DNA from 4 places in the Kitasatospora sp. NPDC043949 genome. Region 4 is predicted to be linked to each of the others. Evidence: riboswitches for the same ligand, from Rfam matches in the RefSeq annotation. Region 4 holds a riboswitch; each other region holds the start of a gene.

Region 1 (7,525 bases), on a different contig from region 4:
CCAGCCCTCCAGGAAGGAGAACAGCGGGATGGCCGCCACCACGACGATCGGCTCCCACCACTTGCGCCGGTGGTTCGCCGAGGCGACGACGTTCAGGCGCAGGCCCTCCCAGTACGTCCAGATGACGTAGGCGAAGTTGATCGACCAGACCAGCACCACGGACTGGGTGACCGGGGAGGTGTTCCAGGTGCCGGTGAACCAGGCGACCAGCAGCACCAGGCCGACGTGCTGGAGCGGGCCGAGCACCCAACTGACCATGCCCATCCCGATGAACAGCCGGTACCGCAGCGGGATCGTCCTGTTGAAGCAGAGCGCGACCAGGCCCCAGGCCCAGCGCTCGCGCTGCTTGAGGAAGTCCTTGACCCCGGCCGGCGAGGCGCCGTAGCAGCGCCCGTTGAACCAGTCGCTGCGGCCCGGGTAGCGCTGGCAGAAGTTCAGCGCCATCTGGGCGTCCTCGACGATGGTCTTCGGGCCGAAGTCCCAGCCGATGGTGGCCTCCACCGAGGAGCGCATCAGGAGCAGTTCGCCGTGCACGCCGGCGATCGGGGTGCCGGTGCCGGTCATCGCGCGGAAGCGGGCGATGTCGTCGGCCGGGCGGATCGCGTCGGCGAGCCAGGTGAAGGTGGAGACGGCGTTCTCCCGCGGGTACGTCAGGATGCCCTGCGCCATGTGCTTGGCGTCGTCCCCGGCCCGGCGCTGCCGGTTGACGAACTGCGCGACGGCGGCGGCGGTGTCCGGGCCGACGCCGGTGTCGTCGTCCATGTGCAGCACCCAGACGTCGTCCTCGGCCTCGCCCTCCTCGATCCGCAGCTCGTGCGAGTAGTGGTTGGCGCGGGCCTTGAACTTGGTGCCGTTGGCCGTCTCGTAGGCCTTCGGCACGGTCACCACCCGGATCAGCGGGTTGCGGGCGGCCAGACCGTCGATCTTCTCGGCGGCCGCGCAGCCCTCCTCGGTGAGGACGTCCACCCGCATCCACGGGAAGTAGGCCGGCAGGTGCTCGACGTACGAGAGCACCGAGCGCTCCAGCGCCGGATAGGTGTCGTGGCGGCCGATGGTCGGCACCAGCACGATCAGGAAGTCGTCCTCGACCGGCACGGCCGGCGTCATCCGGCTCACCTGGCGCAGCCGGCGGCGGACCATCAGCACGCCCTGGAAGCCGATCAGGACGCCGAACACCGGCATCCCCCACAGGATGGTGATCGTCCAGCCGAGCGGGGTGGGGTTGGGCACGTAGGCCCAGACCGAGAAGGCGAAGATGACCGTGAAGGAGAAGTAGAACGGGAGGACCCGGGGCTTCCACGACATCTGTCGCTCGGCGAGCCGGGCGGCCTCGCGGGACGTGGTGAGCACCGTCCGTGCGGGGGATGTCGATGGCATGGCGAAAGTCGCTCCTCGTCTGGTGTCGGGCCGATCCCGTGCGGGAGCCGGGTCGTTCGCGAGCGGTCCGGGGCTGCGGAGGTTCAGGCCTGCGGCGGGCGGTCGGCCGGCGGGCGGTCGGCCGGGGAGACGACCGGACCGGGGGCGACCGGACCGGGCGTCACCGGCGGCGCGGCGGGCCACGGCTGCTGGGCGAGCGTCGACGGGTGCGGGGCCGGCTGGGCGGGCTGCTGCGCGTACGGCACCGGCTGTGACGGCTGCGAAGGCTGGGCCGGCTGGGCCGGCGCCGACTGCGGCCAGGCAGCGGGCTGCGACTGCGGCTGCGAGGCCGGGGGCTGCTGCGGCCACGCGGGCTGCGGCTGCTGTTGGAAGGGCGGCTGCGGTGGCCAGGCGGCCTGCGGCTGCGGCTGCGGCTGCGGCTGCGGCCAGGCGGACTGGTGCTGGTGCTGGTGCTGGAACGGCGGCTGCTGGTACGGCTGCGGGCCCGGGGCCGGCTCGGCCGGGATCGTCTGCAGCAGCGACCAGTGCACCTGGCCGCCCGACGCCGCGGCGGCCTCCGGCGCCCGCGGCTCCCGCCACTTCAGCCGGGCCAGCAGCAGGATCAGCGCCGCGGTGACGGCCACGCCGAGCGCGAAGGTCGCGAGCTTGAGCCCGCCCTCGATGGTGCTGGTGAACCACTCCCGCTGCGGCTTGTCCAGGAGCGCGCCGGTCAGGCTGCGCACCCGGTTGTACCCCTCGACCAGTGCGACGCCGGCCGCCACCCCGAGCGCCCAGCTGCGCCCGCGCAGCAGCAGGATTCCCGAAAGCAGGTAGATCAGGCCGTAGTTGAGGCTGCCGGTCTCGGCGTCCACCGAGGTGCCGCCGTAGTAGAAGATGCCTTTGACGTAGGTCGCGAACCCGACCTGGCCGAAGCAGTTGTACGCCGCCCAAGCCAGCAGCACCACGCCCCAGCCGACGGCGATGCCGCCGGCCGCGCGCATCGCACGCGCCTGTCCCATCCCGCACCCCCGCCCCGCCGGGCCCGTCCCGGCGTCAGCCCCTCGGCTTCGCCGCCACAGGATGCCACACGGCACAACGGACACGGTATTCCGGCCGTTCAACGGAATTCGGTGGTGTAGCGCACCTCACGGCGACCGGCTCGGCGGACGCGCGGGGGCGGCTCGACGACCCTGCGGACCGGCTCAACGAACGTGCAGGCCGCCCCAGTCGACGTTCGCGCCGAACGGCCCGGCGCCGCCGGTGAGCGCCAGCGGGCTGTGGTAGGTGGCGTTGACGTCCGCGCTGGCGTTGCGCGGCTGTTCCGGCGTCAGGTTGTCCGAGGTGAGCGACTGCCCCCAGACCGTCCAGATCGTCCAGGGCGTGCGCCGCAGCGTTTCCGGCTGGCGGGAGTTGACCGGGACGGCGAAGGACTCGGCCAGGATCCGCGGCTTGCCGTAGCCGGCGAGCCCGTCGTAGTACCGCTTGGTCCACACCTCGCCGGTGCCGATCGGGTGCGCGGGGCTGCCGCTGTAGTCGTCCACCCCGACCACGTCGACGTACTGCGAGCCCGGGTAGTAGTCCCACGGGTCCGCGCCGGGGGCTCCGTCCCAGGACACCGGCGTCCAGACGAACAGCAGGTTGTGCAGGCCCCTGGTCTCCACCAGGTAGCGGTAGGTGATCCGCCACAGCGCCTGGTAGTCGGCCGGCTTCTGGCCCGACCACCAGAACCTGCGGGAACAGTCCTGCACGTTCATCTCGTGGTACGGGCGCAGCAGCACCGGCACGTCGTGGGCGGCCAGGTACTCCAGGTGGTCGGCCAGGTAGGACAGGTCGGTCATCAGCGCGCGGTACTCGGGGGTGTCGTGCGCGCTGTCGACGACCCGGCCGAACCAGCCCTTGTCCTTGGCGGCCGGAGAGTTCGAACAGAGCACCTGCTCGAAGGACTTGACGTCCGAACCCGGGTAGGGCTGGTGGAAGGACATGCCGACGATCCCGGCCGGCCCCCCGCCGTTGTCGGGCAGTTCGGTGGTGGTGCCGTCGCAGTTGTGCTGGACGCCGGCCGTGCCGTAGCTGCCGTCGTCGGCGCGCGGGTGACCGGACCAGACGGCGGAGAGCAGGTCGACGGCGTCGTCGGTGTACTGCCAGCCGGCCCGGCAGGTGGGCCACCGGCCGGCCGAGTAGGAGCGCGGGTCGCCGACGCCCCAGCCGGTCTGGCCGTAGCCGGGGCCGAGGTCGGTCTCGACGAAGCCGGGCAGCTTGCCGGTGAGGTCGGCGGCCTTCTTGTAGTAGTAGCCGACCTGCTTGGTGCCGCGGTAGTCGCCGTACTCGGGGTTGTTGCGCTCGTTGTGCGCCTCGACGTGCTGGCCGATCACCGTCCCGCCGCTCTGCCCGGTGCGGGCCCGGCCCTCCAGGTCGGCGAGCAGCTGCTGGACGGCCCGGGCGTTCGGCGAGGCCTGCGGATCCCGGGCGAGCAGGTCCCGGCCGACCTCCGGCGGCAGGGTGCGGCCGGGGAGGCCGACCGTCACCGGGACGCGGGCGGGCCGTTCGCCGTCGGCCCGGCCGTCACGCTGCAACAGCGCCACGGCGCCCGCGGCGACCACGACCCCGGCCGCGGCCAGGACGGCGGGCCTGCCGCGCAGGGCTCTGGGCAGGGCCACGGACCGCTCCTCCGGTTGCTCGCCGGCACCGGCCCAGGCGGACACAACCGGAACACTCGTGCGAATGACTGCCCCGAGAGCCTGCCACACTCCCCCGGCACCGGCGAGCGAACCCGCCGGGGCCGGGGTGCCACGGCGGATCAGCCGGCCGCGGCGGCCCCCGGCGCACCCGGCGCGGCCGCGGACGCGGCCTTGGCGCGCTGGAGCAGCTGGCCCTTCACGTGCTCGCCGAAGCCGACGGCCGCCGCGGTGGCGGTGGCGTCGGCGGTGTCGCCGCCCTTCGCCGAGCCCTCGACCGTGAAGTAGGCGTACCGGCCCAGGGTGTTGTGCGTGTTGGTGCAGCCCGGAGTGGCGCAGAAGGCCGGCGCGCCCGGCGCGACGGCGCCCTTGAGGTGGCCGGTGTAGCTCTTCATCGAAGTCTCGGCCTGGATCTTGTGGTCGAAGACCGCGACGCCGACGGTCACCGCGCTGTCGCCGGAGACGTAGGTCGCCCGGAGCACCTTCTGGCAGCCCTGGTCACCGAGGACCTTGCCGAGCCCGCCGGTCGTCGAGTTCCCGTCCCAGCAGGGCGAGTCCAGCGAGACGAAGGTCCGGTTCCAGGTGGCACCGTTGACCGTCACCTGGAGCGCGGAGAACAGTGCCCCCGCGTCCTGCGGCGCCGGGTCGGTGGCGGCCTCCCAGATCGGCTTCGACGGGTCGTCCGGCGCTCCGCCCGGGGTGCCGGACGGGTTCCCGCCCGGGGTTGCGGCGGCACTCGGCGCGGCACTCCGGGCGGCACCCGATGCGGCGGAGGACGGCCGGTTGGAGGCCGAGGCGATCGGCCCGGCGACCGGCTTGTCGCCGCCGCCCTTCGTCAGCAGCACCGCCCCGCCCGCGATCAGGCCGCCGACCAGGACGACCGCGACCGCCACGCCGAGGGCCCGCAGTCGGCGGCGGCGCTTGCCGTCCGCCGCGTTGCGGTCGGCCAGCGCCTCCCAGTTCGGCTCGGCGCGCTGCGGCGCCTGGGGCTGCGGGTACGACTGCGGATGCGGCTGGGGGTGTGCCTGGGGATGCGGCTGGGGGTGCGCCTGGGGGTTCGGCTGCCACTGCGGCGGCAGCTGCTGCCCTGGCGGTCCCGGCTGCGGCAGCGGAGGCTGCCCCGGCGGACCGGGCTGCGCCACCGGCTGCGCGGGCGGCACCGGAGGCCCGTACGAGGCCGGCGGCGGCCCGAAGCCCCCGCTCGGCGGCAACACCGGACCGGGCACCACCGGCGGCTGCTGACCGTGCGCGTCCCCCGGCCCGGTGGGAGGCGTTCCCTGCGGACCCTGCCCGGGTGCGCCAGTTCCGTCGCTCACGCGCCCCCTCGCTTCGCTCGATGATCGCTTCGCGAAACGCGCCCCTCGGCGCTTCGCTCGCTCATGCGCCCAGATCGTAGGGCATGCCCGCGGCAACCGGTCCGCCCGGTGACCGTTCCGTATCGAAACCAGGACGCCGGGGCCCGGAATCAGGGCGCCGGAAGCCCGGAATCAGGGCGCCGGAAGCCCGGATCCGAGGCGCCCCAAGGCCACGACCCGCCCCCTCCCGGCACCACCGGTTATCGCTCCGACACACCGCGCCGTACTACATGTGGGGTCGCATCAGAGAGACACCACTAGATGTATGCTCAATCCTGCTGTCGATGCAGGGGAACCCGGTGCGAATCCGGGACTGCCCCGCAGCGGTGAGCGGGCGGCTACCAGTAGCCGCCCCGCGAGTCCGAGTACCTGCCGACGGTGTGCGCACGGGCCCTCCCGCAGAGGCCGCGCCAGCACGAGAACTACCTTCCGGGCCTCGCGGGCGGGCCGGGGACGCCACCGTCGCGCGACGCTTCCTGCGTACGTGCCGTGCTCCCCTGCCCCGAACGGCCCGGTACCCCCCGATCACCGCCGCCGATCGCCGCCAGGAGAGAGCGCCTTGACCACCGCTGCCTCAGCCACCCTGCCCGCCCAGGGCACCGGCCCCGCCCCCACCGACCCGACGGTCTCCGACCCCGGCGGCGCGCTCCTTCGGCTGCTCACCGACCGCAGCGTCGATCTCCCCCAGGTGGACCCCGGCCATGTCGCCGCCGCCGCGCTGCGTGGCCGCCACGCCGGCTCGGACTTCGCCGAGCTGCGCGGGCTGGCCGTGGACGCCGCCGCGTCGATGATCGCCGAGGACCCCCAGTACTCGAAGCTGGCCGCCCGGCTGCTCGCCCTGGAGATCGTCGACGAGGCGAACAGCCAGGGCTCGCGCTCCTTCGCCGCCTCGATCGCCGTCGGCCACGCCGAGGGCCTGATCGGCGACACCACCGCCGCCTTCGTCACCAAGCACGCCGCCGCCCTGGACGCGCTGATCGACGCGCACGGCGACGACCGCTTCGAGTACTTCGGCCTGCGCACCGTGCAGTCCCGCTACCTGCTGCGCCACCCGATCACCCGCAAGGTCATCGAGACCCCGCAGCACTTCCTGCTCCGCGTCGCCTGCGGCCTGGCGGTCGGCGACAGCGAGCAGTCGGTGCGGGAGGTCGCCGAGCTGTACGGCCTGATGAGCCGGCTGGAGTACCTGACCTCCTCGCCGACCCTGTTCAACTCCGGCACCCGGCACCCGCAGATGTCGAGCTGCTACCTGCTCGACTCCCCGCTGGACAACCTGGACTCGATCTACAACCGCTACGCGCAGATCGCCCGGCTGTCCAAGCACGCCGGCGGCATCGGCCTGTCCTACTCGCGCATCCGCTCGCGCGGCAGCCTGATCCGCGGCACCAACGGCAAGTCCAACGGCATCGTCCCGTTCCTGCGCACCCTCGACTCCTCGGTCGCCGCCGTCAACCAGGGCGGCCGCCGCAAGGGCGCGGCCTGCGTCTACCTGGAGACCTGGCACGCCGACATCGAGGAGTTCCTGGAGCTCCGCGACAACACCGGCGAGGAGGCGCGGCGCACCCACAACCTCAACCTGGCGCACTGGATCCCGGACGAGTTCATGCGCCGGGTCAACGCCAACGAGGACTGGTCGCTGTTCTCCCCCGCCGACGTGCCCGAGCTCGTCGACCTGTGGGGCTCCGACTTCGACGAGGCCTACCGCAAGGCCGAGCTGGCCGGCAAGGCCGTGCGCACCATCCCCGCGCAGACCCTGTACGCCCGGATGATGCGCACCCTGGCGCAGACCGGCAACGGCTGGATGACCTTCAAGGACGCCTCCAACCGCGCCGCCAACCAGACCGCGCTGCCCGGCCGCACGGTGCACTCCTCGAACCTGTGCACCGAGATCCTGGAGGTCACGGACGACTCCGAGACCGCCGTCTGCAACCTCGGCTCGGTCAACCTCGGCGCCCACGTCGCCCCGGGGGCCTCCGTCGACGACCTGCTCGGCGCCATGGACTGGGAGCGCCTCGACGCCACCGTCCGCACCGCCGTGACGTTCCTCGACCGCGTGGTGGACATCAACTTCTACCCGACCACCGAGGCCGGCACCTCCAACTCCCGCTGGCGCCCGGTCGGCCTCGGCGTGATGGGCCT
Region 2 (7,525 bases), on a different contig from region 4:
GCCGGCGCCCGAGGAGGGCGCGGCGATGACGAGGCGGGGGATGGCGGCCAACGGCCTGCCGGCAGTGCTCAACGGTCTACCACTCGATACCGCGCTGGCCCTTGCGGCCGGCGTCCATGGGGTGCTTGACCTTGGTCATCTCGGTGACCAGGTCGGCGAATTCGGTCAGCGGCTCGGGTGCGTACCGGCCGGTGACGACGACGTGCTGGCTGCCCGGGCGGTCCTTGAGCACCGACACGACCTCCTCCGGGTCGACCCAGCCCCAGTGCATCGGGTAGGTGAACTCGTCCAGCACGTAGAAGCGGTAGGTCTCGGCCGCCAGGTCGCGCTTGACCTGCTCCCAGCCCTCCTTGGCGGCCGCCTCGCTGTCCATCTCCATCTCGCTGGAGCGCTGGATCCACGACCAGCCGGAGCCCATCTTGTGCCAGTCGACCGTCCCGCCCTCGCCGGAGGCGCCGAGCACGCGCAGCGCGTTCTCCTCGCCGACCTTCCACTTGGCGGACTTCACGAACTGGAACACCCCGACGGGCCAGCCCTGGTTCCAGGCCCGCAGCGCCATGCCGAACGCGGCCGTGGACTTGCCCTTGCCGGGGCCGGTGTGCACGGCGGTGATCGGCTGCGTGCGGCGCTGACGGGTCGTCAGGCCATCGTCGGGGACGCTCTCGGGGACACCCTTGGGCATGTCGGCTCAGGCCGCCTTTCGCATGGTGGTGGCACGGTTCTCGCGCCGGCTGTCCTGCCGGTTCTCGCGGACGAGCGAGGCGACGCCCTCGGGGCGCAGCTCGTCCAGGCTGACGGCGGTGCCGCCGAGCAGCCCGGCCAGGGTGCGGGCGAGGCCGAGTCGGACGGGGCCGGACTCGCAGTCCAGTACCACGCTGGCGGTGCCCTGCGCGGCGAACAGCCCGGCCGCGCGCTGCGACCGGGCGAGCGCGTCCCGCCCGCCGGTGGCCCGGCCGTCGGTCACCACGACCAGCAGCGGGCGGCGGCTCGGGTCGCGCAGCCGCTCCACCCGCAGCACCTCGTGCGCGCGCAGCAGGCCGGCGGCCAGCGGGGTGCGACCGCCGGTGGGCAGCGACTCCAGCCGGGCCGCGCCGACCTCCACGGACGACGTCGGCGGCAGCGCCAGTTCGGCGTCCGCGCCCCGGAAGGTGATCATGCCGATCTTGTCGCGCCGCTGGTAGGCGTCCATCAGCAGGGACAGCACGGCGCCCTTGACGGCGGTCATCCGCTGCCGGGCGGCCATCGAGCCGGAGGCGTCGACGACGAACAGCACCAGGTTGGACTCCCGTCCCTGGCGGACCTGTTCGCGGAAGTCGTCCTTGCGCAGCACCAGCGCCCGGCCGGCCCGCCCGCGTGCCGCCTGGTGCGGTGCGGCGGCCTGCAGGGTGGCGGTCAGGTGCAGCCGGCTGAGCGCACCCTGGGGGCGCCGGGCGCGCACGGTGTGCCCGCCGGTGGTCTCGGCGGGGGAGCGGCGGCCCTGGGCGCCGTGGCCGGTGCCCTGCACGGTGAACAGCTTGGTCCGGTACGGGTCGCCGGCCGCGACCGGTGCCGACTCCCGTGCAGGGGCGGGGTGTTGGGCCGGCACGGGCTGCTGGAGCGGCTCGTCCGGCTCGGCGGCCGATGCCTCCGGACCAGAGGCGGGCTCGGGGGCCCCGCCGCCGTCCGGGCCGCCGCCGGGGCCGCCGTCCGGGCCCGGACCGTCGTCCTCGGGGCCGTCGCCCTCGCCGTCGCCCTCAGCCTCTCCTGAGCCCCCGGGCTCCTCGGGCTCCGACGACTCCTCGGGCTCCGATGGCTCCGACGACTCCGAGGGCTCCTGCGGCTGCGCGTGCTCCTCCAGCGTCCGGTCGAGCTGTTCCTCGTCCAGCCCCGGCGCGTCGAAGGGGTTGCGGCGGCGCCGGTGCGGCAGCGCCAGCTGGGCGGCCTTGCGGACGTCCTCCTCCAGCACCTCGGTCCGCCCGCCCCAGGCGGCGAGCGCGACGGCGGTGCGGGCCATCACGATGTCGGCGCGCAGCCCGTCCACCTCGAACGCGGCGCACACGGCGGTGATCTGACGCAGTGCCACATCCGTCAGCTCCACCTTGGGCAGCAACTCCCGCGCGGCGGTGATGCGTTCGGCGAGCGCCTGCTCGTCCGCGGCGAACCGCGCGGCGAAGCCGGCCGGGTCGGCGTCGTAGCCGAGCCGGCGGCGGACCACCTCGGCGCGCTCGGCCGGGTCCCGGGTGGCGGCGATCTCGACGGTCAGGCCGAACCGGTCGAGCAGCTGCGGCCGGAGCTCGCCCTCCTCCGGGTTCATCGTGCCGACCAGCAGGAAGCGGGCGGCGTGCCGCACCGACACGCCCTCGCGCTCGACGTACGAGCGGCCCATCGCGGCGGCGTCCAGCAGCAGGTCCACGACGTGGTCCTGGAGCAGGTTCACCTCGTCGATGTAGAGCACGCCGCGGTGCGCCTTGGCGAGCAGCCCCGGCTCGTACGCCTTGACGCCCTCGGCGAGCGCCCGTTCCAGGTCGAGCGAGCCGACGATCCGGTCCTCGGCCACGCCGACCGGCAACTCGACCAGCTGGGCTGGGCGTTCGGACGCCGAAGGGCGGTCGTGCGGCCCGTCCGGGCACTGCGGGTCCGGAGCGGCCGGGTCGCAGGCGAACCGGCAGCCGTCGACGGCCGCGAGGGTCGGCAACAGGCCGGCCAGCGCGCGCACCATGGTCGACTTCGCGGTGCCCTTCTCGCCGCGCACCAGCACGCCGCCCACGGCCGGCGAGACCGCGTTGAGCAGCAGTCCGAGCCGCAGGTCGGGCATGCCGACGATCGCGGTGAACGGATAGCGGACGTCACTCATGCATACTCCCCAGGTGCCCCGGGCGCCAGGAACGGCAGCGATCCGGCCGCCGGCACCCCGCCCTCGATCAGCTTCCACAGCGCGTCGGTGTCCGCGTGTTCCTCGATCAGGTCGCCCAGCCGGTCCAGCCGGGCCTCGCGCGCCTCGGCGAACGAGGTGTCCGGCGCCGGCACGAACGCCCGGCCCGCCAACGCGGCGACCTCGCGCAGGAGTTCACGGCGGAAGCCGTCGTTCTCCAGCGCGCCGTGCCAGGTGGTGCCCCACACCGGGCCGACCCGGCAGCCGTCCAGGCCGTGCCCGTCGTCATCGGAGAAGAACGGCTCGCCCCCCTCCACGGCCACCACTCCGTGGTGGATCTCGTACCCCTCGACCCGCTGCCCGTACGCCGTGCCGGCCGGCCGCGCCAGCACCTTCTCGGCGCCGAACCGCACGTGTGTCGGCAGCAGGCCCAGGCCCTCGACCGAGCCGGCCCCGGACTCCACCTCGTCCTCGATCCCGCGCGCCAGCATCTGGTAGCCGCCGCACACCCCGAGGACCGGCAGCCCGGCCGCCGCCCGCGCCTTCAGCGCCGGCTCCAGGCCGCGTTCGCGCAGCCAGGCCAGGTCGGCCACGGTGGCCCGGGTGCCGGGCAGCACCACCAGGTCGGCGTCGGCCAGTTCCTCCGGCCGGGTCACCCAGCGCACCAGCACACCGGGCTCCTGCGCCAGCGCGTCCAGGTCGGTGAAGTTCGACAGCCGGGGGAAGCGCACCACGGCCACCCGCAGCACGTCCGCCCCGAGCGGGCCGCGGCCGTCCACCCGGTCCACCACCGTGGACAGGTCCAGCGAGTCCTCGGCGTCCAGCCACAGGCCCGGCAGCATCGGCAGGGTGCCCAGCACCGGACGGCCGGTCAGCCCGTGCAGCATCTCCAGGCCGGGCGCCAGCAGTCGCGCGTCGCCGCGGAACTTGTTGACGAACCAGCCCGCCACGTGCCGCTGGTCCTCCGCCGACAGCAGTGCCAGCGTCCCGTACATCGCCGCGAAGACGCCGCCGCGGTCGATGTCCCCGACCACCACCACCGGCAGCCCGGCGGCCGTCGCCAGGCCCATGTTGGCGATGTCCCGGTCCCGCAGGTTGATCTCGGCGGGCGAACCGGCGCCCTCGCAGACCACCACCTCGTAGCGGCGGCGCAGATCCGCCAGGCACTCCAGCGACCGTTCCAGCAGGACGGGCTTGCGTTCGCGGTAGTCCAGCGCGCCCACCTCGGCGACCGGCCGGCCCAGCAGCACCACCTGGCTGCGGCCGTCCGCCCCCGGCTTCAGCAGCACCGGGTTCATCGCCGCCTCCGGCTCCACCCTGGCCGCCTGCGCCTGCATCGCCTGCGCCCGGCCGATCTCGGCGCCGTCGGCGGTGACGAAGGAGTTCAGCGACATGTTCTGCGCCTTGAACGGCGCGACCCGCACCCCCTGCCGGGCCAGCCAGCGGCAGATGCCCGCGGTCACCACGCTCTTGCCCGCGTCCGAGGTCGTCCCCGCGACCAGCAGTGCGTTGCTCATGCCCTTCCCCTCCACCGTGTCGTCAGCAAGCGCAGCGCGACGTGCCCCGCGACCGTCGTACCCAGGGCCAGCGCGCCCACCCGCCGGGAGAGCACGCAGGCCCGCTCGATGTCGTCCGCCGTCACCGGCCGCAACTCCGCGCCCAGCACCGGCCGGTGCTCCACCCGCTCCCCGTACTGGAGGGTCCCGCCCAGCCGGACGCCCACCGCGCCCGCGAAGGCCGCCTCCGCCTGGCCCGCGTTCGGGCTCGGGTGCGCCGAACCGTCCCGCCGCCAGACCCGCCAGGCCGTTTTCGGCTGCGGCGCGGCGGCCACCGTGAGCAGAGCCGTCAGCCGGGCGCCCGGCCAGCCCGCCACGTCGTCCAGCCGGGCCGAGGCCCAGCCGAACCGGGCGTACCGCGGCGAGCGGTGGCCGACCATCGCGTCCAGCGTGTTCACCGCGCGGAACGCCAGCAGCCCCGGGGTGCCCGCCAGCGTGCCCCAGACCAGCGCGTTCACCACGGCGTCCGCCGTGTTCTCGGCCACCGACTCGACCACCGCGCGGGCGATCTGAGGCCCGTCCAGCGCGCTCGGGTCCCGCCCGCACAGGTGCGGCAGCCGCTCCCGCGCGGCCGCCAGGTCGCCCGTGGCCAGCGACCGGCCGATGGTGCGCGCCTCCCGGGTCAGCGAGGTGCCGCCCAGCACCGTCCAGGTCGCGGCGGCCGCCAGCGCGGCCCGGCCCAGCGGACGCCGGCCCACCGTACGGTCCAGGGCCACCGCGCCGGCCGCGACCGCGCCGACGCACAGCGCCGTGTACCCGGCGCCGGCCACCCGGTCGTCCTGCCACACCCGCCGCTCCAGCCGGGTCGCCGCACCGCCGAAGACGGCCACCGGGTGGCCGCGCCGGGGGTCGGCGAAGCGGGCGTCCGCGGCGAAGCCCGCGGCGGCGCCGAGCGCGAACGCGGCGGCGCGGGTCAGCGGGCGCACGGCGGGTTCGGCGGAAGGCCGCGTGGGGTCCGGCGGGGCGGGGCAGCCTGCATCGCGTGCGTGTCCTCACTCAGGGTCCGCGCCCTGGATCGACGTACCGGGGGCGAGAGTCTCCTGGCTTCCGGGTCGGACACACCCCCGGGCCTTCCAGCGGCTTCTGACGGTCCGCCGTGGCAATGTTCCGAGCGTGCTCCCCGGTGACAGTGGCGGGACCGCGCCGGACTCGCACCGGCTTCCTCTGCATGCCTCCGTTTGGCCCCAGGATCCCATCACGCGGCCGAACCGGGAGTCAACCGAGGTCACGGAGGGGTTGGTCACACCTCGGAGCCCCGTCGCCACCTCCGATCCGCCCGCCCCGCCCTGCCTGACGCCCGCCCAGCCCGAGGCCCCGCCGTGCCCCGGACGGCCCAGCCCGGTGGCCGCCCGCGCGGCCCCCCGGTGAACTGGTGCCCGGACACCGCCCGGACACCGTCCGGTCCAAGACCAGCAGAGCGGGGAGCGATATGCGTTGGGGAACCGCGGCCGTCGTGGCGGCCGCCGTCGTCGGCGCCGGGGCCGCCGGGGCCGCCGTCCTGGTGATCGGCCGCCGGGCCTCCGAACGGCTGGTCCACCCGGCGAGCGCCGCCCGGGAGTCCGGCCCCGTCCTGGTGCGGAGCCTCGCCGCGGGCCGGATCACCTTCAACCGCCGCCCCGAGAGCCTGCGCCCCGGCCGCTGGGCCGTGGAATGGGACGACCACGGCCACGCCGTCGTCGAGGAGGTCCTGCACAGCGACGAGAACGGCGTCACCCGCCGCCTCGTCCGCGCGGACCGGGGCACCCTCACCCCCGGCACCGAGGTCCGCTTCACCCCCCGCGTCCACCTCGGCGACCCCACCGAGGCGCTCGGCCTCCCCTTCACCGACACCGCCGCCGACGGCGAACTCGGCGCCCTCCCCGCCTGGCGCCTCGACGGCAAACGCGGCACCTGGGTGATCCTCGTCCACGGCCCCGGCGCCGACCGGCAGCAGACCCTCCCGGTCCTCCCCGTCCTCGACCGCCTCGCCCTGCCCGCCCTCGCCGTCACCTACCGCGGCGACCAGGGCGCCCCGGCCTCGCCGGACGGGCTCGGCCACTTCGGCGAGACCGAGTGGCGCGACGTCGAGTCGGCGGTACGGCTCGCCCTCGACAGCGGCGCCGGCCGGGTCATCCTGTACGGCTGGTCCCTCGGCGCCACCATGGCCCTCCAGACGGCCTCCCGCTCCGCCTGGGCCCATGCCATCAGCGGCCTCGTCCTGGACTCGCCGGTCCTCGACCTGCCCGCCACCGCCCGCCGCGGCGCCGCCCGGGCCGGCTACACCGGCGCCGCCGCCGAGCTCGGCGCCCTCGCCGCCGAGGGCCGCACCGGCGTCGACCTCGCCGACTTCAGCCGCATCGCCGAGGGCGCCGACCTGCGCGTCCCCACCCTCCTCCTGCACAGCCCCGACGACCAGGTCGCCCCCTTCCGCGCCGCCGAGCGCCTCGCCGCCGCCCGCCCCGGCGTGGTCAGCCTCCGGCCTTTCCCGGGCGCCGACCACGCCACCCTCTGGAACTCCGCCCCCACCCACTACACCGAACTCCTCCGCCGCTGGCTCACCCCCCTTCTCTGAACCCAGCCCCCCCGCGTGAGAAGTCACACCCGCGGGGCCTCCGTACGGAACCCGGACCTCACCTGTCGGCCACGGAGTGTGACCGGTCGGGCGGGTAGCGCGACCGCCGCCGCAAGGGTTGAGCCGTGATGGCATGACCCCGCCACCTGTTTCCGGCCAGGCGGTTTGCCTCTGTTGCCCGATTGTTGCCCGATCTTGGGGAGGTGCCGTCGACGGCCGCCCGTCCGTACAGCCAACCGGATGTGACAGAAGGCCGGTACAAGGGGAAGACTGCTCGACGTGACGTCTCGGAATCCGCGCGACCGTGATGCCCCGCTCCCTCCGACGATCGGTACTGGTGCGACGGTGACCCGTCTCCCCGGTACGGCCCACCGGCCCGCCGCCGGCAAGCCGGGCGGGGCCGGGGTACCCCGCCGACGAGGGCCCGCTGCGGCGCCCGGTCGGGGGAGGGTTCCCGTACCGGAGGGCTTCCCCGCGCCGGCCGAGCTGGCGCCGCTGGCCCGCCGGATGCTGGTGGACGCCGTCCGGATCGCCCGCTGGGCGGGGGACCTGGAAGAGGTCGACAAG
Region 3 (7,525 bases), on a different contig from region 4:
CGGGGGCCGCCGCGCCGCCGCCGGTGCCGCCCGCTCCGGCTCCTGTTCCCGCCGCCGCGCCGCCGGTTCCGGCCGCTCCGGTGCCGCCCGCTCCTGTTGCCGCGCCCGCCCCGGCCGCACCCGCGCCCGGCGCGCCGGTCCCCGTCGGGTCCACCGGGCACTTCGTGCTGCCCTCCGGCACGCCCGTGCAACTCCCCGCCCACCCGCCGCAGCGGCACGCGCCCACCAGTCCGATCGCCGTCCTGCTGATCGGCCCGGCCGGGGCCGGCAAGACCACCGTCGCCCGGTACTGGGCCGAGCGCCGGCCCAGCCCGACCGCGCACATCAGCCTGGACGACGTCCGCGAGTGGGTGCAGTCCGGCTTCGCCAACCCGCAGTCCGGCTGGAACAACGCCTCCGAGGCGCAGTACCGGCTGGCCCGCCGCACCTGCGGCTTCGCCTGCCGCAACTACCTCGCCAACGGCATCTCCTGCATCATCGACGACGCCGTCTTCCCGGACCGCCCGGCCATCGGCCTCGGCGGCTGGAAGCGGCACATCGGCCCCGGCATGATCCCGGTCGTGCTGCTGCCCAGCCTGGACTCCGTGCTGCACCGCAACGCCCGGCGCGGCGGCACCCGGCGGCTCGGTGACGAGGAGGTGGCGCGGATCCACGGCCGGATGGCCGGCTGGTACAACTCCGGGCTGCCGATCATCGACAACTCGTACCTGGACGTGGCCGGCACCGCCGCCGAGCTGGACCGCGTCATCCTGGCCCGGCTGATGGGCATGCCGGTGCGCTGATCTGCGACGATCCGGCGGTGTCGGTGCCGGCTGCGATGATGTGCGGGTCCTGTCGAACCACCCCGGGGGAGCTGACGCCCGTGCCGGAAGGCCACATCATCCACCGCCTCGCCGCCGAGAACCGGAAGGCCTTCGGCGGCCGCCCGGTCGAGGTGTCCAGCCCGCAGGGCCGGTTCGCCGACGAGGCCAAGGCCATCGACGGGCAGCTGCTCACCGCGGCCGAAGCCGTCGGCAAGCACCTGTTCCTCGGCTTCGAGGAGGGCGCCTGGGTGCACGTCCACCTCGGCCTCTACGGCGGCTTCGCCTTCGGTACCGGGCCCGCGCCCGAGCCGGTCGGCCTGGTCCGGCTGCGGCTGGCCAACGACGACGGCTACGCGGACCTGCGCGGCCCCAACACCTGCGCGCTGGTCACCGGAGCGGAGAAGGCCGCCGTCGCCGCCCGGCTGGGCCCCGACCCGCTGCGCGCCGACGCCGACCCGCAGGCCGCCTGGCGCCGGATATCGGCCAGCCGGACGACCGTCGCCGCGCTGCTGATGGACCAGAAGGTGCTGGCCGGGGTGGGCAACGTCTACCGGGCCGAGGTGCTGTTCCGCCACGGGATCAACCCGCACCGCGCCGGCCGCGACCTCACCCGGGGCGAGTGGGACGCGATCTGGGCCGACCTGGTCGCCCTGATGCACGAGGGCGTCGGCGCGGGCCGGATCGACACCGTCCGCCCCGAGCACACCCCCGAGGCGATGGGCCGCCCGCCGCGCGTCGACGACCACGGCGGCGAGGTGTACGTCTACCGGCGGGCCGCGATGCCCTGCCTGGTCTGTGGCACCGAGGTCCGGACGGAGCAGCACGCCGCGCGCAACCTCTTCTGGTGCCCCGCCTGCCAGGCGGCCTGACCGCGTTCGAGGGTTGCTCCGGCCGGGCCCCGGCGCGTCCTCCGGAGGAGCCGGTCAGACGACGGCCGCGCTGGGCTCGTGGTGTTCGGCGGCGGCGCACGCGTCGAGGAGGGGGCGCAGGGCCTCGTCCACGAGCCGGTAGCGCACGATCCGCCCGTCCTTGTCCCCGGTGACCACGCCCGCGGTGCGGAGCAGCCGCAGGGCCTGGGACACGGCGGGGTCGCGCATGCCGGTGGCGACGGCGAGGTCGGAGACGGCGAGCGGGCCGGCCCGGTGGAGGGCGAGCAGGAGGGCGAGCCGCCCGGGGTCGGCGAGCAGGGAGAACCGCTCGGCCCAGGTGCGGACGTGCGCGGGGTCGCCGATCGCGGCGATGGCCTCGCAGACCCGGTGTCCGTCGATGGTGCGGTGGCCCGCGCGGTCGGCCGGTACGAGATGCATGCGCACATTGTTGCAGGAGGGGGCCTGTGATCCTGGACACCTGCGCAGGTGCGCAGCCTTGCAAGGGTGGGTCCTGGCCCCTACGGTGTTCCCCGCCGTGGTGCTCGGGAAGACCGGTGACGGATCCTCAGGGGTCCCAGTCCGGAGCGGCCCTCGCCACTGTGATCGGGCCATCGTGATCGTCGACGATGGAGAGACGTCCGTACCCACGACGCCACTGGGAGCCTCGCGCACCTGGGAAGGCGGGTACGGGACCCCCGTAAGCCAGGAGACCGGCCACGGCATCTCACGAAGTGTTTCCACGAGGTGCTGGAGCGTGACCCGAATGACCCTGCCCGAAACCGCCGCCGCCGAGGCGCCGGCGACACCGTCCGTGCTGCCCACGTTCCGCTGGAAGCGCGAGGACACCGTCCGCACGGCCGGGCTGATGGGGGTGATCCTGGCCATGCACGTGGTGGCCTTCGGGACGCTCGTCTTCCTGGTCGCGCCCCACAACTACGCGGTCGGCACCCAGGTCTTCGGGGTGGGCCTCGGGATCACCGCGTACACCCTCGGCATGCGGCACGCCTTCGACGCCGACCACATCGCGGTGATCGACAACACCACCCGCAAGCTGATGGCGGACGGCAAGCGGCCGGTCTCGGTCGGCTTCTGGTTCGCCCTCGGGCACTCCTCGATGGTGGTGCTGATGGCCGCCCTGGTGGCGGGCGGCGCGCAGCTGGCCAGCACGCTGATGGACGACGACTCGACCACCCACAAGTGGCTCGGGATGGTCGGCACGACGGCCTCCGGCGCGTTCCTCTACCTGATCGGCGCGCTCAACCTGGCCGCGCTGCTCGGCATACTGAAGGTGTTCCGGGCGATGCGGGCCGGGTCGTACGACGAGGCGCAGCTGGAGGAGCACCTCAACTCGCGCGGCTTCATGGCCCGGGTGCTGAACCGGGCGACCCGGTCGATCACCCGGCCCGGGCAGATGTTCCCGGTGGGCATGGTGCTGGGGCTGGGCTTCGACACCGCGACCGAGGTCACCCTGATGGTGATGGCCGGGTCGGGCGCGGCGGCCGGGCTGCCCTGGTACGCGATCGTCTGCCTGCCGCTGCTGTTCGCGGCCGGGATGAGCCTGTTCGACACCCTGGACGGGACGTTCATGAACTTCGCGTACCAGTGGGCCTTCGCGAACCCGGTCCGGAAGGTGTACTACAACCTGACGATCACTGGGCTGTCGATCGCGGTGGCCTTCGTCATCGGCACCATCGAACTGGTCGGCGTGCTGCACGAGAAGCTCGATCTGACCGACCCGGTCACCGGCTGGATCGCGGGCATCTCGCTGGACAACGTCGGCTACGCGATCGCCGGGCTGTTCGTGGTGGTCTGGGCCGCGGCGATCGCCTACTGGAAGCTGGCCCGGGTGGAGAAGCGCTGGGTGGCCGCCGAGTAGCGACGGCTGCGATCAGCGACGGCAGCGATCAGCGACGGCGCCTCCCCCGGGATCCCGGGGGAGGCGCCGTTTCGTCGCTGCGGGCCGGTGCCGGTCGTCGGGCGGGCGGGGTTCAGCGCTCTTCGCGGAAGTCGACGTGCCGGCGCGCGACCGGGTCGTACTTGCGCAGGACCATCCGGTCCGGGTCGTTGCGGCGGTTCTTGCGGGTCACGTACGTGTAGCCGGTGTCGGCGGTGGAGCGGAGCTTGATGACGGGGCGCAGTTCGCTGCGGGCCATGGGTGTCCTCCCGGGTTGGCGGGGTGTTCGGGGCTGAGGCGAAACCGTACACCGAAATGGAAGTCATTTTCATCTGGTGTAACGTGAGCTCCGTCCCGCCCATTCCCGGACGCCAGGGAGCACCCATGTCCGCCCACTGCCAACTCACCGGCCGCCAACCCGGATTCGGCAACGCGATCTCGCACTCGCACCGCCGCACCCGCCGTCGCTTCGACCCCAACATCCAGCACAAGCGCTACTGGCTGCCCGGTGAGGGCCGGTACGTCCGGCTCACCCTCAGCGCCAAGGGCATCCGCACCATCGACACGATCGGCATCGAGGCCGCCGTCGCCCGCATCCGCGCCCGAGGGGGGAAGGTCTGATGGCCAAGCAGAGCAAGATCGCCAAGAACGAGCAGCGCCGCGCCGTCGTGGCCCGGTACGCCGAGCGCCGCGCCGAGCTCAAGCGGATCATCGCCCACCCCGGCACCGCCCCCGCCGAACGCGCGGACGCCCAGGCCGAACTCGCCCGCCAGCCTCGCGACGCCAGCGCCACCCGGATCCGCAACCGCGACGCCGTCGACGGCCGCCCCCGTGGCTACCTGCGCGCCTTCGGCCTCTCCCGGGTCAACCTCCGCGTTCACGCCCACGCCGGCCACCTGCCCGGCGTCCGCAAGGCCAGCTGGTGAGCGGCGTGGACGGGATCAAACTGCCCGTGGTGGTCGTCGCCGGACTGCACGCCGACGAACGCCGCGCCGCCGTCCGGGAGTTGGCGGCGGCAGCGGTGGACGCGGTGGTCCTCCACCATGACCTGCGGGAGGCCTCGCAGGGCGTCGTCCACCGTGAACTGCGCGACGCGGGAGGCGGGTTCGACGCCGCCGACGTCCCGCTGGTGAACGACTGCCCCTGCTGCGCCCTGCGCGAGGACCTGCTGCCGCGACTGCTGCGGATCGCCGACGAAGGCCGGTACGGGCTCGCGATCGTCGAACTGTGGGGCGGTAGCGACCCGCACCCGGCCGTCGAGGTGATCGCCGGGGGAGAGGCGGACGGCCGCCACCTGGAGGACGCCGTCGAACTCGCGGGCGTGGTCACGGCCGTCGACCCGGACCGGCTGATCGGCGAACTCTCCGTCTCCGACGACCTGGTGGAGCACGGCGAGCACACCGCCGTCCAGGACCAGCGGACCCGCGCGGAGGCGCTCGCCCACCAGGTCGAGTACGCCACCACCCTCGCCGTCCCGCGCGCGACGGCGCACGCGCCCGGGCTCGCGTTGCTCCGCCAGCTCCACCCCACCGCCCGGGTCGTCCGGCTCGGCACCGGGGCGCTCACCCGGGCCGCCCTCGGCGGCTTCGACGTCGCCGCCGCCCGCGACCGGGTCAACCCGGCGATCGCGCTGCTCCCGCAGGAGAGCGACGAGGCCGGCGTCACCACGCTGGTCTGGGAGCGCCGACGCCCGCTGCACCCCGAGCGGCTGCACCGGGCGCTGGAACTGCTCGTCCCCGCCGCCCAGCGCAGCCGCGGCCGCTTCTGGCTGGCCAACCGGCCCGACCTGATGCTCGCCTGGGACGCCGCCGGGGCCAACCTCGCCGTCGAGGAGTGCGGCCCCTGGCTCACCTCCCTGCCCGACGCCGCCTGGGAGCTCTACCCGCCCGCCCGCCGGGCCGCCGCCGCCCTCGACTGGCACCCTCTGCACGGCGACCGGGTGCAGCAGCTCAGCTTCACCGCGGAGGGCCTCGACGTCGACGGCGTCACCGGGCTGCTCGACTCCTGTCTGCTCACCGACGCCGAACTCGCGGCGGGCGAACCCGGCTGGAAGGCCCTGCCGGACGCCTTCCGGGACCTGCTCGACCCCGTTCACTGAGGAGCCGTCACTGTGCGTAAGCGACCGAACCCGCCCAAGGCCCGGCCGAACCCGTTGTTCACGGCCGGCATCGAGTACATCGACTACAAGGACACCGACCTGCTGCGGCGCTTCGTCTCCGACCGCGGCAAGATCCGGAGCCGCCGCGTCACCCGGCTCACCGTCCAGCAGCAGCGCGCCGTGGCCAGGGCCGTCAAGAACGCCCGCGAGATGGCCCTCCTCCCGTACGCCGCCGGCACCACCCGGTAACCGGACCACCGTCACCACCGCCACCACCGTCACCACCCGACAAGGAGCCCCCGATGGCCGTCCCCAAGCGCAAGACGTCCCGCAGCAACACCCGGCACCGCCGGGCCCAGTGGAAGGGCAAGGCCCCGAAGCTCGTCCCGATCACCCTCAACGGCCGCGAACTGCTCGTCCCCCAGAACCTGGTCCCCGCCTACCGCCGCGGCCTGATCGACCCGGAGGGGGCGTAGCGACCACGGAGGGGGCGTGCGGGGGTGGGGGCGCGCCCTGTCGGGGGTGCTCGGCGGGCGGATCGGAGTGGGGGTTCGTAGGCTCGACGCATGTCTGATGCGTACGCGGGTCGGCGGGAGCGGGTGAGGGAGCACTGCAGTGCGGCCGGGGCCGATGCGGCGCTGATCACCCGGGCGGCGAACGTGCGGTATCTGACGGGCTGCGCGCCCTGCGGGGCGACGCTGCTGCTGACCCGGGAGCGGGTGCTGCTGGCAGTGCCGGACGATCTGCCGGCGGACGACACCGGGGAACACCTGATCGCGCCGGACGTCACCCAGGTACCGGTGGCGGCCTCGGCGGACACCGCCCTGGCGGCGGCCGCCGCCGCCGTGCGACTGGGCGTGGCGGACCTGGCGGTGGAGGAGCACGACCTGACCGTCAGCCGCCACCGCGCGGTGGCGGGCCTGGCGGAGGGGGCCCGGCTGGCCGACCTGGGGCAGGTGGTCGAGCGGCTGCGGGTGGTCAAGGACGAGCACGAGATCGCCGACCTGCGGATCGCCGCCGAGATCGCCGACCAGGCGCTCGGCGAACTGCTGGAGTCGATCCTGGTCGGCCGCACCGAACGGCACCTGGCGATGGAGCTGGAACGCCGGATGATCGACCACGGCGCGGACCGGGCGGCCTACCCGGTGTCCGTCGGCACCGGCAGCCACTCCGGCCAGCCCGCCCACCAGCCGACCGACCGCCGGGTGGAGGAGGGCGACTTCCTCACCGTGGTGATGGGCGCCCAGTACCGGGGCTACGGCGTCTCCACCGCCCGGACCTTCGTGATCGGCGCCGCGCCCGCGCCCTGGCAGGTGGAGCTGCACCGGTTGGTGTTCCGGGCCCAGCGGGCCGCCCGGGAGGCACTCGGGCCGGGCGTGGAGCAGTACGTGCCCGACCGGGCCGCGCGGCAGATCCTGGAGGCGGCCGGCCACACCGAGACCTCCCCGCACCCGGTGGGCCACGGCATCGGGCTGGAGATCCGGGAGGCGCCGCGCCTCGGTCCGTCGGACATGGGTAAACTGGACAGCCGCGTGCCGGTCACCGTCGGCCCAGGGGTCCACCTCCCGGGCAAGGGCGGTGTCCGGATCGAGGACACGCTCGTGGTGCGTCCCCCAGAGGAGGGCGGGCCCGAGCTGCTCACCATCACCACCAAGGAGCTCCTCGCCCTGTGACCGCGGCCGCCCGTCGGCCGTCGGCGGCAGGACGCAAGCCTTGGTTCCTTGACAGCTATATCCAGGAGTAAGTGCGCCCGTGGCTTCCACGAACGATCTCAAGAACGGCATGGTCCTCAAGCTGGAGGGCGGCAAGCTCTGGTCCGTCGTCGAGTTCCAGCACGTCAAGCCCGGCAAGGGCCCGGCCT
Region 4 (7,525 bases):
CGTCCGGTGGCCGGAGCGCGGTGCGACCCATACCGACCTCGCCCAGGCCCTGTCGCCTCGCCGGTCCGCCGCGCTGGCGACTTGACGAGGAGTAACCGGTTCTCGTTGCCCGCTCCGCATTGAAGCCGCAGGTCACAGGCCCGTGCCGACTGCTGCGGCAGCCCCGCCGAGCGCGTAGCAGGGCGTGGCGGGCCGGTTGCCGGTTGCCGGTTGCCGGTTGCCGGGCGTGCGCAGCCAGGTCCGGCCGGGTGGGGGTCAGGCGTCGTTCTGGCTCGACAGGCAGAAGGTCTTGTCGGCGGCGTGTTCGGTCAGGTACCCGGCGGTGATGAGGGCGGCGACGTCGTACGTGCCCGGGATGTCGCCCGGCTTCAGGGCCGGGTCGAGCCACTGCTGGAGTCCGTTGCCCGGCTGGGAGAACGCGCCCGCGATGTGCCCCTGCTGGACGTTGAACGGCCTCTGCACCTCGAAGCAGTGGTAGTTGTCCTCGCCCCCGTTGAGGGAGTCCGGCGGAAGGGCGCGCTGGGAGAACAGTGTGCCGCCGGGGGCGAGGAACGAGCCGTAGGCGCTGTTCCCGAAGCGGTCCAGCTTCTGGTGCTCCGTCATGCTCTGTACGGCCATGTCGAGGGTGCCGTCGTTGTCGGTGAAGCCGTTGTGGTCCGGGTACTTCCACCCCCTCCAGTCCCGGTACCAGTCCAGGAAGCGCACCGGCGTCACTCCGCCCAGCCGGTCGTAGCCCGCCAGCAGCTTGGTCAGCACGGAGTCCGTCGGCAGGGTGACCGGGCCGAGTTCCTTCCGGGTGCAGAGGTAGTTCTCGGCGCCGGTATCGCGGACCTTGGGGACGCCCTCGCACTCCGTGATCGGCACCGCCCGGGAGGCGGGGGACTGCGCGGCGGCGGTGCCGGTGGCGGCCAGCCCCGTCAGGGGTAGGGCGATCGCCAGCGAGAGGGCGGCGAGAGTGGGGGTGCGCATGGGCGGGCGGCTCCGTTCGGGGTGCGGGGCGTGGAGGGGTGGGACTGGGCGGGTTGCGGCCGTCGGCTCGTACGGCGGACCGTGTGGCCGCCGGACCCGCGCACAGTTACGCACGGCGATTTGCCTTCGTGCGCGCACAAGATGTCCGACGCCGCTGGTGCCCACCCGTTCGGCCGATGCCGCTGACGGATGCTCGGCTCGCGGGAGCCGGACCCGTCCCGTCCGCTCCCTCGCCCTCATCCAGCCCTCCGCCTTCACCGGGGTAGCGCTTGTCAGACGACCGCACGCGCCTTGGTGTCGGCTGTCACGCTTCGGCACATGCGGAGCCTTTCCGGTGGTGCCGTAGCATCCGGATGGCAAAAACGCACACCTGTCAGCGGGGGAGAGTACTGCACTTGTTCAAGAGATCGACGGCCGTGCCGGCCGGGGCGGGCGCACGGGCGGCCTGCGCGGCCGTGCTGATGGTGTCGGGTGCCCTGGTGCTCGGCTCATGCTCGTCCGTGGGGTCGCCGGGCGGAGGGCGGGAAACGCCGGGCGGAGGACGGGAAACGCCGAGCGAGCCCACACGTGTCGAGTCCCGGGAGGAGGCGCTGGCCCGGACGGATCGGGTCCAGGGCCACGTGCGCGAGCTGACGGGCCTTGAGCGGGATCCGTGGAGCAAGCTCATCGGCTACTACAGGTGCCCGGGGCGGGGATCGGGTGTGGCCGACGAGGGCGAGGCCTACCAGCTCAGCTCGGGGATCCTGCTCAAGGCCACGGACGACCAGCGCCCCGAGGTGCTGCGGGCGCTGCGGGAGAAGCTGGCGGGCGAGGGCTTCAAGATCACCTCGTCGGCGTCCGGTGCGGACGCTCAGTCCACCCCGCCCACCTGGGAGTTCGATGCCGTCCACGAGTCCGACGGCTACACCGTTTCGGCGGGCGCGTCGAAGCCCGGCCAGGGTGTGAGTGTGATGGTCGTCCTGCCCTGCCAGGCCCCGCCGTCCGCCGGTGCGGCTTCGCCCGCTCCGACGGCCACCACCTGAGGTCGGCGCGTCGGTCACGTCAACTACGCTACTGGAAAAGGTAGTTGGCGTCAGTCCCGGCACGTTGACTCGTGGCGGCGGGACGCCCCGGCGTGGGTGCGCCGGGGCGTCCGGTCAGGCGTCGGTGCGGCTCGTCGCGGTCAGCGGGGCGTACAGCTCGGGGCGGCGGGTGCGCAGGAGGCCGAACTCCCGCCAGTCCCGGCACTGGTCGAGGTCGAGGTCGGCGACGAGGACGGCGGGCCGGTCGCGCGGGGCGCGGAGCAGGATCCGGCCGTACGGGTCGGAGATGAACGACGAGCCGTAGAAGGTGGACCGGCCCTCCGTCCCGATCCGGTTGGGCACGATCATGAACAGCGCGTTGGCGAGGCCGTTGGCGCTGATGGCGTGCTCCCACATGGGCCGGGTGTCGAAGTCCGGGAGGTCCACCTCGGAGCCGATGGCCGTGGGGTGGACGAGGACTTCGGCGCCGCCGAGCGCGTAGGCCCGGGCGAGTTCGGGGAACCACTCGTCCCAGCAGGTGGGGAAGCCGAAGGCGGCGCCCTGGTGGGCCAGGACGGGGAACCCGCTGTCGCCGGGGCGGAAGCACAGGTCCTCGCGGTAGCCGGGGAAGGCCGGGATGTGGTTCTTCCGGGTTCTGGCGACGAGGGTGCCGTCGCGGTCCACGCAGACGGCCGTGTTGTAGCCGAGGCCGCCGTCCTCGGCGCGCTCGTACAGGGAGGCGTGGACGCTGATGCCGAGTTCGGCGGCGAGTTCGGCGGCGAGGCGGGTGGTGGGCCCCGTCTCGACGTCCTCCAGGTGGCGGGCGGCGCCCTCCCCCATCGGGTCGTCGGTGTTGCAGAAGTAGGGACTGCGGGTCAGCTCGGGCAGGCACACCATCGTCGCGCCCTGCGCGGCGGCGAGTGCCACGCCCTCGCGCAGCCGGGCGTCGTGCTCGGCCGGGTCGGTGTGCCAGCGCATCTGCACGAGCCCGACGCGCAGCGGCGCGCGTTCGGCCGGCCTGGTGCGGCCGGGGGAGCCGAGCGGGGAGCCGAAGGAGGTGAGGACGGCGTACGAGGTCACGGGCGGACCGTCCTCGTCTGCCGGCGGGACGTCCGGCAGGTGCGGGAGGCGGGGCCTCCGGCGGCCGTGCGGCCGGTGGTGGTGGACGTGGTCATGGGTGTTCCTTCTGTTCTCTGGTGCCGACGCGGCCCTGCGGTATAACTGAAAGTTCAGTCAGCTTTGCTGGCGTGGTGAAGAATCTAGCCATGCCGGAACGTTCCGGCAAGGGGGTGGCCTGCGAATGGTGGGCGGTTACGCGGTTACGCGGCTGCGCGGTGACCGGCGTCGGGCAGGAGATCAGCGCGGCGGAAACCCGATGGCGCAACGCGCGTGCGGGCCTCTGGACTTACTAGGACGTCCAACTATATGGTCGACGACAGGTCCGCGGTGTCAGGGAAGCCGGTGTGAGTCCGGCACGGTCCCGCCACTGTGACCGGGGAGTTCGTCCTCGCAGACGAAGGCCACTGGCAGCCAGCCGGGAAGGCCTGGGGGCGTGCGGTGATCCGGGAGTCAGGATACCGGCCGCGGGTGTTCCGTGTTTTCCACGAGGATGGAGACGACACGCATGACTCCGGGCTGCTCCCGCTCCACTGCCGCTCCTGGTCGTCCCGTGCCCACGGCCGCCGGGGCGTCCACGCCCTGACGTTCCGTTCCGCCGCCGCACGCCCGTGCCGCGGGGCGCACCACCGTGTGCCCGCCGACCCGCGGCGGCCTCCGATCCTCCTCCTCTCCCCACCCCTGTCGAGAGAAGGAACCCGATGGTCCGAGAACTGACCCACTTCGTCGCCGGCAAGCCCACCGCCGGCACCTCCGGTCGCTTCGGCGACGTGTACGACCCCAACACCGGCCGGGTGCAGGCCCGGGTGCCGCTGGCCAGCCGGGCCGAGGTCGAGGCGGTGATCGCCGACGCCGCGCAGGCCCAGCCCGGGTGGGCCGCGTGGAACCCGCAGCGGCGGGCCCGCGTCCTGCTGCGCTTCCTCCAACTCGTCGAGCAGGAGAAGGACGAGCTGGCCCGGCTGCTGTCCGCCGAGCACGGCAAGACCGTGGCCGATGCCCACGGGGACATCCAGCGCGGCCTGGAGGTCGTGGAGTTCGCCGCCGGCATCCCGCACCTGCTGAAGGGCGAGTTCAGCGACAACGCGGGCACCGGCATCGACGTGTACTCGATGCGCCAGCCGCTCGGCGTGGTCGCGGGCATCACGCCGTTCAACTTCCCGGCGATGATCCCGCTCTGGAAGGCCGCACCCGCCCTCGCCTGCGGCAACGCCTTCGTCCTCAAGCCCTCGGAGCGCGACCCCTCGGTGCCGCTGCGCCTCGCCGAACTGTTCCTGGAGGCCGGGCTGCCGCCGGGCGTGCTGAACGTGGTCCACGGCGGCAAGGAGGCCGTGGACACCCTGCTGGAGGACCCGCGGGTGCAGGCGGTCGGGTTCGTCGGCTCCACGCCGATCGCCCGGTACGTGTACGCCACCGCCGCCGCGCACGGGAAGCGGGCGCAGTGCTTCGGCGGTGCCAAGAACCACCTGGTCGTGATGCCGGACGCCGACCTCGACCAGGCCGCGGACGCGCTGATCGGCGCCGGCTACGGCTCGGCCGGCGAGCGCTGCATGGCGATCTCGGTGGCCGTCCCGGTGGGGGAGGAGACCGCCGACGCCCTGGTGGCCAAACTGGTCGAGCGGATCGCCGCGTTGAAGGTCGGGCGCTCGGACGACCCGGCGGCGGACTTCGGCCCGCTGGTCGGCGCCGACGCGCTGGAGCGGGTCCGCGGCTACCTGGACCTCGGGGTCGAGGAGGGCGCCGAACTCGTGGTCGACGGGCGGGACTTCCGGCTGGAGGGGCACGAGGGCGGCTACTTCCTCGGCGCCTCGCTGTTCGACCGCGTCACGGCGGACATGCGGATCTACCGGGAGGAGATCTTCGGCCCCGTCCTGACCGTGCTCCGCGCCGCCGACTACGAGGAGGCGCTGCGCCTGCCCAGCGAGCACGAGTTCGGCAACGGCGTGGCCATCTACACCCGGGACGGCGACACGGCACGGGACTTCGCGCGCCGGGTGAACGCCGGCATGGTCGGCGTCAACGTGCCGATCCCCGTGCCGGTCGCGTACCACACCTTCGGCGGCTGGAAGCGCTCCGGGTTCGGCGACCTCAACCAGCACGGGCCGGACTCGATCCGCTTCTACACCCGCACCCGCACCGTCACCTCGCGCTGGCCCTCCGGGGTCAAGGAGGGCGCGAGCTTCACCATCCCGACGATGGGCTGAGGGCGCCGTGCACGACCTCACAGAGGACCAGCTCGCCATCGCGGCGACCACCCGGGCCTTCGCCCGCGAACACCTGGCGCCGAACGCGGTCGCGTGGGACCAGGCCAAGCACTTCCCGGTGGACGTGCTGCGCAAGGCGGCGGACGTCGGCCTGGCCGGTGTCTACGTCCGCGAGGAGTCCGGCGGCTCCGGACTCACCCGCGCCGACGGCGTGCTCGTGTTCGAGGCGCTGGCCACCGGCTGCCCGTCCATCGCCGCCTACCTGTCCATCCACAACATGGTCGCCTGGATGATCGACCGTTACGGCGACGACGCCCAGCGCGCCCGGTGGCTGCCGGGCCTCAGCGCCATGGCGACCCCCGCCAGCTACTGCCTCACCGAGCCCGGCGCGGGCTCGGACGCGGCGGCACTGACCACCCGGGCCCGCCGGGACGGGGACCACTGGGTCCTCGACGGCGTCAAGCAGTTCATCTCGGGCGCCGGCGTCTCCCGGGTCTACCTGGTGATGGCCCGCACCGGCGGACCGGGGGCCGGCGGGGTGTCCGCGTTCGTCGTCGAACGCGACGACGCCGGCGTCTCGTTCGGTCCCGACGAGAAGAAGATGGGGTGGAACGCCCAGCCCACCCGCCAGGTGCTCCTGGACGGCGTCCGGCTCCCGGCCGACCGCCTCCTCGGAGCCGAGGGCGAGGGCTTCCGGATCGCCATGAACGGGCTGAACGGAGGCCGGCTCGGCATCGCCGCCTGCTCCCTCGGCGGAGCGCAGGACGCTCTGGAGCGGGCCACCGGCTATCTGGCGGACCGCGAGGCGTTCGGCGCCCGGCTCCTGCACGCCCAGGCGCTGCAGTTCCGGCTCGCCGACATGGCCACGGAGCTGGAGGCGGCCAGGTCGCTGCTCTGGCGGGCCGCCTCGGCCCTGGACCGGGGGGACCCCAGGGCGCCGGAGCTGTGCGCGATGGCCAAGCGGCACGCCACCGACACCGGCTTCGAGGTCGCCAACCAGGCGCTCCAACTGCACGGCGGCTACGGCTACCTGGCCGAGTACGGCATCGAGAAGATCGTCCGCGACCTGCGGGTGCACCAGATCCTGGAAGGAACCAACGAGATCATGCGCGTCATCGTCGCCCGCGGCCTGATCGGGGCCGCGTGATGGCCGGGACCGACCTCGACGAGGTCCTGGTCCACCGCGAGGGCCGGGCGGGCCTGATCGTCCTCAACCGCCCCGCAGCCCTGAACGCCCTCACCCACGGCATGGTGCGGAGGATCTCCGAAGCGCTGGACGCGTGGGAGGAGGACGAGCGGGTCGCAACCGTGGTCATCACCGGCGCCGGTGAGCGGGCCTTCTGCGCCGGCGGCGACATCGTCGCCATCCACCGCGCCGCCACCGGCGCGGCCCCGGGCGCCGTCGAGGAGTTCTGGCGCGACGAGTACCGCCTCAACGCCCGCATCGCCCGCTACCCCAAGCCCTACGTCGCGCTCATGAGCGGCATCGTGATGGGCGGCGGGGTCGGGGTCTCCGCCCACGGCAGCGTCCGGATCGTCACCGAGACCACGCGCATCGCCATGCCCGAGGCCGGCATCGGCTTCGTCCCGGACGTGGGCGGCACCTACCTGCTCGCCCTCGCGCCCGGCGAGTCGGGTACCCACCTCGCCTTGACCGCGGGCTCCGTCGGCGCCGCGGACGCGCTGCTCTGCGGCCTCGCCGACCACTTCGTCCCGGCCGAGCGGCTGCCCGCGCTGCTGGACGACCTGGCCGAACTCCCCGTGCACGACGCCCTCGAACGGAACGTCGGGCCCGCACCGGCCGGCGTGCTGGACGGCCGGCGGGCGTGGATCGACCGCTGCTACGGGGCCGGCACCGTGGAGGAGATCCTCGACCGCCTGCGGGACAGCGGCGAACCGGAGGCCAAGGAGGCCGCGGACCGGATCGCCGCCAACTCGCCCGCCGCCGTGAAGGCCACCCTGGCGGCGCTGCGCCGGGCCCGTACCCTCGGCCCGCTGGAGGCCGTCCTCGACCAGGAGTACCGGACCTCCTGCGCGGCGCTCTCCACACCGGACCTGGCCGAGGGGATCCGCGCCCAGGTGATCGACAAGGACCGTTCCCCGCGGTGGAACCCGTCGACGCTGAGCGCCGTCGAGCCCGCCGCGGTGGCCCGCTACTTCGCCCCGCTCGGCGACCGGGAACTCGGCCTGGCCCCCACCACACCCCTGGAGCGCTGGTGACCCGCCGCAACGGAGTCA

What was found. Region 4 has a riboswitch for cobalamin ahead of AC07AL_RS08670 (CoA-acylating methylmalonate-semialdehyde dehydrogenase). Riboswitches for the same ligand answer to the same signal wherever they lie in the genome.
Region 1: another riboswitch for cobalamin. It lies ahead of AC07AL_RS33085 (ribonucleoside-diphosphate reductase subunit alpha); the one in region 4 lies ahead of AC07AL_RS08670 (CoA-acylating methylmalonate-semialdehyde dehydrogenase).
Region 2: another riboswitch for cobalamin. It lies ahead of AC07AL_RS18555 (cobalamin biosynthesis protein); the one in region 4 lies ahead of AC07AL_RS08670 (CoA-acylating methylmalonate-semialdehyde dehydrogenase).
Region 3: another riboswitch for cobalamin. It lies ahead of nicT (Nickel transporter NicT); the one in region 4 lies ahead of AC07AL_RS08670 (CoA-acylating methylmalonate-semialdehyde dehydrogenase).

What each region holds. Positions count from the first base shown of each region.
Region 1 is NZ_JBWKEQ010000059.1:11,448-18,972, forward strand. Features, by position in the region: gene AC07AL_RS33065 (glycosyltransferase family 2 protein) at 1-1,377, opposite strand, end outside; gene AC07AL_RS33070 (hypothetical protein) at 1,461-2,375, opposite strand; gene AC07AL_RS33075 (glycoside hydrolase family 26 protein) at 2,559-4,013, opposite strand; gene AC07AL_RS33080 (hypothetical protein) at 4,154-5,347, opposite strand; cobalamin riboswitch at 5,652-5,777, shown strand; gene AC07AL_RS33085 (ribonucleoside-diphosphate reductase subunit alpha) at 5,970-7,525, shown strand, end outside.
Region 2 is NZ_JBWKEQ010000020.1:63,567-71,091, forward strand. Features, by position in the region: gene AC07AL_RS18535 (cobyrinate a,c-diamide synthase) at 1-51, opposite strand, end outside; gene cobO (cob(I)yrinic acid a,c-diamide adenosyltransferase) at 77-682, opposite strand; gene AC07AL_RS18545 (putative cobaltochelatase) at 689-2,833, opposite strand; gene AC07AL_RS18550 (cobyric acid synthase) at 2,830-4,368, opposite strand; gene AC07AL_RS18555 (cobalamin biosynthesis protein) at 4,365-5,333, opposite strand; cobalamin riboswitch at 5,441-5,572, opposite strand; gene AC07AL_RS18560 (alpha/beta hydrolase family protein) at 5,837-6,958, shown strand; gene AC07AL_RS18565 (hypothetical protein) at 7,304-7,525, shown strand, end outside.
Region 3 is NZ_JBWKEQ010000018.1:60,058-67,582, forward strand. Features, by position in the region: gene AC07AL_RS17185 (AAA family ATPase) at 1-782, shown strand, start outside; gene AC07AL_RS17190 (Fpg/Nei family DNA glycosylase) at 863-1,672, shown strand; gene AC07AL_RS17195 (ArsR/SmtB family transcription factor) at 1,727-2,110, opposite strand; cobalamin riboswitch at 2,192-2,405, shown strand; gene nicT (Nickel transporter NicT) at 2,436-3,548, shown strand; gene rpmG (50S ribosomal protein L33) at 3,661-3,825, opposite strand; gene rpmB (50S ribosomal protein L28) at 3,951-4,187, shown strand; gene rpsN (30S ribosomal protein S14) at 4,187-4,492, shown strand; gene AC07AL_RS17220 (CobW family GTP-binding protein) at 4,498-5,664, shown strand; gene rpsR (30S ribosomal protein S18) at 5,677-5,913, shown strand; gene rpmF (50S ribosomal protein L32) at 5,967-6,140, shown strand; gene AC07AL_RS17235 (M24 family metallopeptidase) at 6,231-7,337, shown strand; gene efp (elongation factor P) at 7,417-7,525, shown strand, end outside.
Region 4 is NZ_JBWKEQ010000007.1:128,777-136,301, forward strand. Features, by position in the region: gene AC07AL_RS08655 (TNT domain-containing protein) at 256-969, opposite strand; gene AC07AL_RS08660 (hypothetical protein) at 1,671-1,991, shown strand; gene AC07AL_RS08665 (nitrilase-related carbon-nitrogen hydrolase) at 2,106-3,050, opposite strand; cobalamin riboswitch at 3,380-3,570, shown strand; gene AC07AL_RS08670 (CoA-acylating methylmalonate-semialdehyde dehydrogenase) at 3,788-5,287, shown strand; gene AC07AL_RS08675 (acyl-CoA dehydrogenase family protein) at 5,295-6,434, shown strand; gene AC07AL_RS08680 (enoyl-CoA hydratase/isomerase family protein) at 6,434-7,507, shown strand; gene mmsB (3-hydroxyisobutyrate dehydrogenase) at 7,504-7,525, shown strand, end outside.